One region of the Adlercreutzia rubneri genome, then DNA from elsewhere that is predicted to be linked to it. Evidence: riboswitches for the same ligand, from Rfam matches in the RefSeq annotation. Region 1 holds a riboswitch; the other holds the start of a gene.
What was found. Region 1 has a riboswitch for thiamine pyrophosphate ahead of thiM (hydroxyethylthiazole kinase). Riboswitches for the same ligand answer to the same signal wherever they lie in the genome.
Positions count from the first base shown of each region.

Region 1 (3,403 bases):
GGCTCCATGTAGATGATGGAAAGATGTGGACGAACCCCTACTCGGCCAGCAGCTCTTCCACCTTCTCGACCTTGGTGTGCAGGGTGTCGGTGTGCCCCGGCCGGATGTCGGCCTTCAGGACCACCTCGGTGCGGATGCCCTGGTCGGCGAGGGCCATGGTCGCGTCGCGTACGACGGCCATGACCTCGTCCCAGTCGCCCTCGATCTCGGTGAACATGGAGGTGGTGCGGTGGGACAGGCCGGAGTCGCGGATGACGCGGATGGCCTCGGCCACATAGGGCGCGAGCTCGTCTCCCACGCCGAAGGGCGCGATGGCAACGGCAACAAGGGTGTTCATAGGGCGGCCTTTCTCTTTGGTTGCAAATGCGGCTTCGAGGTTTGCGGGCTATCGCTATGGGATTACGCGGCTGATGTGCTGGTGAGTGCCAGAGGCGCCTCAGTCACTTCTTCGGTGGTGAGGTTGTAGAGGGCATTGAGGAAGGCGACTTGGAAGCTGCCCGGACCGTCGCAGGTTTCGGCTGCGCGCAGGCCGGCCAGGTTGTAGGCGGCCGTTGCGGTGAGCGCTGCCACGAAGGGATCGGCCACGCAGGCGTAAACGGCGCATACGCCGCCCAGCGAGCAGCCAGAGCCGGTGATGCAGGTCATGAGGGACGAGCCGCCGGAGAGCCGCGCCACCTGCACGCCGTCAGTGACAAGGTCGGTAGCGCCGGAAACGGCTACCGCGCCTCCCGTGAAGCGGGCGCACGCCACGGCGGCGCGCTCGGCGGCATCCACGGAATCAGTGCTATCGACGCCGCGGGGGCCGTCGCCGGAAGCGCCATCGACCGAGTTGCCGCCAAGCCCCCACAGGTCGGCCACGGCGATGATCTCCGAGGCGTTGCCGCGCAAAATGGTCGGCGGATTCTCGCGCACGGCCTCGATGAGCCGAGTGCGCAGGCTGCCGATGCCCACGCCCACCGGGTCGAGCACCCAGGGCGTGGCCGCGGCCGCGCAGGCGCGCGCCGTGGCGGGAACCGTCTGCTCGTAGACGGGCATGAGCGTGCCCAGGTTGATGTAGACGGCCCCTCCCAGGGCGGCGACGCACTCGCCCTCGTCGGGCAAATACACCATGGCCGCCGAGCCGCCGACGGCCAACTGGGCGTTGGCGACGAAGCTCTGGGTCACGGTGTTGGTGATAGAAGGCGCGAGCGGGTTCGTCTCGCGCACCTCGCGCACGGCGCGGGCCATGAGCGTCCGCAGTTCCGCTTCAGTGCGGGTGGGGGAGGCGGTGGTAGTGGAATGTTCGGACATGGCGGTTCCTTTCCGGAAGCCGGAGCGTTGTCCTGCGGGCCGCGCCAAAAAAGGCGCTCCCCGCAGGAAGCGCCCCTTGTGCTTGGCGAGCATGCTCCCTACGACAGTGTTAGCTGACAGGTTCGAAGGGTTGGGCGCCTGCGCCCTCTCAACCACGGGACGGCTTCGCGTGCCGCCGAGCGGTACCCCTGCATGCTTTCAGCTTAGCACGATGGCTTCGACGTGCGTGTGAGGAATTCGCTCGTGCCTTTCGAGAGGCGAAGAAACAGGGAAAAACGGGGAGAGGGAGCCAAGAGAGCTGCTGTGGGCCATCGTCAGGATAAGAGGTTGCCCATAGCGAAGGATGATTGGCGTTTCGGCGTGCTGTGTTATGATGCGCCCCATGACTTTCGAAGATGACAGGGAGATGGCTGTGGCGCTCGGGACGTCCGGCGTGATGGCGGCGATGTCGGGGGGCGTCGATAGCTCCGTGTGCGCGCTGCTGTTGCAGGAAGCGGGCTATGCCGTGCGCGGCGCGACGATGGTGCTGCGGGACGACCAGGAATCGACCTGCGGGTCGTCGCGCGATGTGGAAGACGCGCGGGAGGTATGCCAGCGCCTCGGCATCCCCCACGATGCCTTCGACCTGCGCGATCGCTTCGATGCGGCGGTGGTACGCCCCTTCTGCGACGCCTATCTCGAGGGCCGCACGCCCAACCCTTGCATCGCCTGCAATCGGTTCTTGAAGTTCGAGTCTCTCCAGCAGCGCCGCCGCGAGCTGGGGCTCGACTACGTGGCCACGGGGCACTACGCCCGGCGCCGGTGGGATGCGGCCACGGGACGCTGGCAGCTTCTGCGGGCATGCGACCCCGTCAAGGACCAAAGCTACGTGCTGTACCACCTTACCCAGGACACACTCGCCCACATGCTGTTTCCCCTGGGCGAGCTGACCAAAGGCGAGGTGCGCGAGCTGGCCCGTGCCCGCGGCCTCGTCACGGCGGCGAAGCCCGAGAGCCAGGACATCTGCTTCGTGCCCGACGGCGACTATGCGAGGTTCATCGAGGGCCGCTGTGGCGCGGACACTGCTTTCAATCCGGGGGAGATCGTGGATCGGGAAGGGCGCGTGCTCGGGGAGCACGCGGGGCTCATCCGCTACACCATCGGGCAGCGCAAGGGCATCGGCGTAGCGGCGCGCGAACCGTTGTACGTGCTGGGGAAGGATGCGTTCGCCAATCGGCTCATTGTTGGCTTTAAAGACGAGCTGCTCAGCGTGGGGGTAGTGGCTAGCGATGTGAACTTCATCAGCGGCGACGTTTGGCAAGGTCCGCGCGAGGTGCTGGTGAAGACTCACTACCGCCAGCGCCCGGTGCCGGCGGTGGCCGAGCAGACTGGTGTTGACGAGCTGACCGTCGCCTTCGACGAGCCCCAGCGCGCCGCTGCCCCAGGACAGGCCGCCGTCCTCTACGAGGGCGACATCGTCCTCGGCGGCGGCACCATTGCACGGGCTCTGTAGCGTTTTGCGGAAGGATGCTTGCGGAAAGTCTTCCCGCAAAGGAGATTGGCGTGGATGCCAAACTCTCGTTTTTTGGCTCCGACTGGCCGTGCTCGGGTGTCGGACTCCCGTTTTTGGAACTAACGGAGTCCTTCGGGCCAAAGAGTGGTCGAAAAGCGACGGGGCGCTCGATGGCGCCCCGTGCACTTGGGAGGGTGATGCTGGGAGGGTGCGGAAAGTCGGGAGGGGGCCCGCACCGTTGCTGCGAGAGGCGGCCTACTTGCTGGCCACAGCGCGGCCGACGACGTAGCCTTGGGTGTGGCAGCGGCCGAGGGAGAGGCCGGGCACCGTCATGGGGTAGTCGGGGCTGCCGAAGAAGTTGCCGGCGCAGTTGCCGATGGCGTACAGGCCCTCGATGGGTGCGCCTTCGGCGTTCAGCACCTGCATGTCCTTGTTCACGTTCACGCCGTGAATGATAGTGGACAGGCCGATGTGGCGGTGGATGCCGTAGAAGGGAGGCTGCTTGATGGCCTTCAGGAACTGGGCCGGCTTGCCCATGTCCTCATCGATGCCCTTCTCGGCCAGCTCGTTGTAGCGCTCGACGGTCTTCACGAAGGCGTCGACGTCGGTCAGGCCGAGCTT
Region 1 covers NZ_WPOO01000009.1:86,366-89,768, reverse strand. The annotation lists gene GO707_RS06820 (MTH1187 family thiamine-binding protein) at 38-337, opposite strand; gene thiM (hydroxyethylthiazole kinase) at 400-1,290, opposite strand; TPP riboswitch at 1,369-1,490, opposite strand; gene mnmA (tRNA 2-thiouridine(34) synthase MnmA) at 1,673-2,782, shown strand; gene GO707_RS06805 (FAD-binding protein) at 3,038-3,403, opposite strand, start outside.

Region 2 (3,403 bases), on a different contig from region 1:
ATCGTTATGGCCGGCCTTCATGCCGACCCGGTAATTGATGCGGTGTCGCAGTTACTCGGATAGCCCCCTCGACCCCTTTGGGTGATCCCCTTCCTTAAAAACGGTCCGCTGCGTAGTCGCAGTGGACCGTTTTGATTCATGGAGAGGCAGTGCAAACAGAAAGGCGAGCGGGCCTGTAAGCCGGGTTCTGTCTTGGGACGGCCATTTATCTCGAACGCGAGTCGCCCCGCGCCTCTAGCACGCAACCCGAGCGCACGGCGGGCCACCGTATGGCGCTCCTATTTGCGCTTGCTCCAGATGGGGTTTACCAAGCCGCGACGTTGCCGCCGCGCTGGTGCGCTCTTACCGCACCGTTTCAGCTTTTCTCCTGTGTCGCGCATGCTGCGCATCGCAGCATGTTCCGAGCAGGGGAGTCTTCTTTTCTGTGGCACTGATCCGTCGGGTCGCCCCGCCCAGCCGTTAGCTGGCATCTTGCCCTGCGGAGCCCGGACTTTCCTCGCACCCTGAAAGGGTACGCGGCCGTCTGGCTCGCTCGCCTGTGGTATTGTAGCAGAACTTGCTTCACCCTGGTCGAACCACACGAGTGACACACCGTGTCATCCTGAGCGGAGCGCGCAGCACGAGGTCGAAGGATCTAGCGGCTCCCCGCAATGAGATCCTTCGACTTGCGCTCGCTTAAGGATGACATGGTGAATGTGAATGGAGGATATGTTTTGAGCACGGTCGCATTAGTTGGCGCATCGGATTTCAATGCCGCTCACTTTGCCGCCCATTGGAAAGAGGGCGCCTTCGATGCGGTCATCGCCGTGGACGGGGGGTTTGCCTCCCTGGCAGCTGTGGACTGCGCGCCTGATCTGGCCATGGGCGACTTCGACTCGCTGGGATACGTGCCCGAGGGCATGTCCGTGAAGGCGTTTTCGCCGGAGAAGGACGCGTCGGATATGGAATTGGCTTTGGAGGAGGCCCTCGCGCGCGGCGCCGATGCCGTGGAGGTGTACGGCGCGCTCGGGGGGCGGCTCGACCACACGGTGGCGAACTTGCAGCTCTTGGCCTCCTTTGCCGAGCGGGGGCTCGCTGTGGCCGCAGTGGGGGAGCGCGAGCGTATCGCGTTTCTCGTCGGCCCCGGCGAGCTGCGCCTTCCCGCGTTGCCGAGCGGTATCGTGTCGGTGTTCTCGCTGACCGATGTTTCTGCAGGGGTCGTGGAAGAAGGCTTGAAGTACGGCCTCGATGGCGTGGCCCTCACGAACCGCACGAGCTGGGGCCTTTCCAACGAGCTTGTCGGCACGCCGGCCCGCATTGCCCTGGAAAGCGGCACGCTGGCAGTGTTTTTGCCGCTCTAGCGCTGTGCCGTTCCCTATACTGGCACTACAACCATAGACTTGGGGAGCTTGCAGCCGCGTGGCGGCCGGGCAGGCTGAGAGGGGGCGCCGAATTCGCCCCGACCCGCAAAACCTGATATGGGTAATGCCAACGAAGGGAGTTTTCATGACTGACAGCCAGTCTGCCGACGCAGCACAGCCGATCACGCAGATCGACTTCGCCCGCGCCGGCGTCGTCACGCCTCAAATGGCCGCCGTTGCCGCCGCCGAGGGTCGCGAGCCGGAGGACATCCGCGCCGCCGTGGCTACCGGCCGCATCGCCATTCCGGCCAACATCCACCACGCAAGCCTCGCGCCCGCCGGCGTCGGTTCCACCCTGGAGGGCGTCCCTCTCTCCACGAAGGTGAACGTGAACCTCGGCATCTCGGGCGATCTGGCCGATGAGGCTCTGGAATGGGAGAAGGTGGACGTGGCCCTGGAACTGGGCGCTGACGCCATCATGGATCTTTCCAACTCCGGCAAGACCCGCGCCTTCCGCCGCGCGCTCGTTGAGAAGTCGCCGGCTATGATCGGCACCGTGCCCATGTACGACGCCATCGGTTACCTGGAAAAAGCGCTGATCGCCATCACGCCCGAGGACTTCCTGGAGGTGGTGCGCGCCCATGCCGAGGACGGGGTCGATTTCGTCACCATCCACGCCGGCATGAACCGCCGGGTCATCGAGTCGTTCAAGGAGACGGGGCGGCTTACCAACATTGTGTCCCGCGGCGGCTCCCTCATCTTCGCCTGGATGGAGGCCACCGGTCGCGAGAACCCCTTCTACGAGTACTACGACGAGGTGCTCGCCATCTTGCACGAGCACGATGTGTGCATCTCCATTGGGGACGCCATGCGTCCCGGCAGCGGCTACGATGCCACGGACGCCGGGCAGATCGCCGAGCTCATCGAAATTGGCAAGCTGACGCGCCGCGCCTGGGACGCCGGAGTGCAGGTGATGGTGGAAGGCCCCGGGCATATGGCGCTCGATGAGATCGCCGCCAACATGAAGCTGGAGAAGCGGCTGTGCCACGAGGCGCCCTTCTACGTGCTGGGGCCGCTTGTGACTGACATCGCCCCGGGCTACGACCACATCACGGCGGCCATCGGGGGCGCCATCGCGGCTTCTGCCGGCGCCGACTTCCTCTGCTACGTGACGCCGGCCGAGCATCTGCGCCTGCCGGACGCGAACGACGTGCGCGAGGGGCTGGTGGCTACGAAGATCGCCGCCCACGCCGCCGACATCGCCAAAGGCGTGCCCGGCGCGCGCGATCGCGACAATCGCATGAGTGATGCGCGGCGCCGCGTGGCCTGGGACGAGATGTTCGAGCTGTCGCTGGATCCGGCCCGCGCCCGCGCCGTCTTCGAGAGCGCCCCGCCTTCCACCGAGGGCACCTGCACCATGTGCGGCAAGATGTGCGCCATGAAGACCGTGAACGACATCATGGACGGTCTCGTGGTCGACCTGGATGCGGAGTAGGGGCGCCAAGGAGGCGCTGGAAGAGAATGGGGCGCGAGGCGCAGAGTCGGGTCGATCTTCGCCCCCTATCGAGGCAGAAAAATCGAGTTGTTAGACTTTTTCAGCAGGGCATTTTGCGGAAACAATGAACTAAAAAGGTCTGACCAGGCATTTTCGTAGTGTTTCCTCCTGTTTGCTCGGCATCGCGCTTGCGCAATGTCTAACAACTCGAAAAAAGTGACCAGAACGAGCACCCAGTTTGGAACAAGGAGTGAACATGCCTGTACGGGAACGTGGAAAGTGGTCGGCGGAGGCCATTCGCTGTGCCTTGAAGCTGTACGCGGTGACGGACAACGCGTGGCTCGGAGAGCGGACGCTGGCGGAATGCGTGGAAGCGGCGCTTGCCGGGGGTGCGACCTTCGTGCAGCTGCGCGACAAGCAGGCGACCGGCGATGCGCTGCGGGCCGAGGCCGCCGAGCTGCTGGCGCTCTGCCGCGATGCCGGGGTGCCCTTCGTGGTGAACGACGACGTGGAATGCGCGCTTGCCGTGGGCGCCGATGGGGTGCACGTAGGCCAGGACGACATGGCC
Region 2 covers NZ_WPOO01000005.1:5,730-9,132, reverse strand. The annotation lists gene nrfD (NrfD/PsrC family molybdoenzyme membrane anchor subunit) at 1-63, shown strand, start outside; RNA gene rnpB (RNase P RNA component class A) at 161-535, opposite strand; gene GO707_RS04145 (thiamine diphosphokinase) at 714-1,340, shown strand; TPP riboswitch at 1,371-1,496, shown strand; gene thiC (phosphomethylpyrimidine synthase ThiC) at 1,486-2,835, shown strand; gene thiE (thiamine phosphate synthase) at 3,092-3,403, shown strand, end outside.
Region 2: it holds a riboswitch for thiamine pyrophosphate, as region 1 does, so the genes downstream of both, thiC (phosphomethylpyrimidine synthase ThiC) here and thiM (hydroxyethylthiazole kinase) in region 1, are expected to answer to the same signal.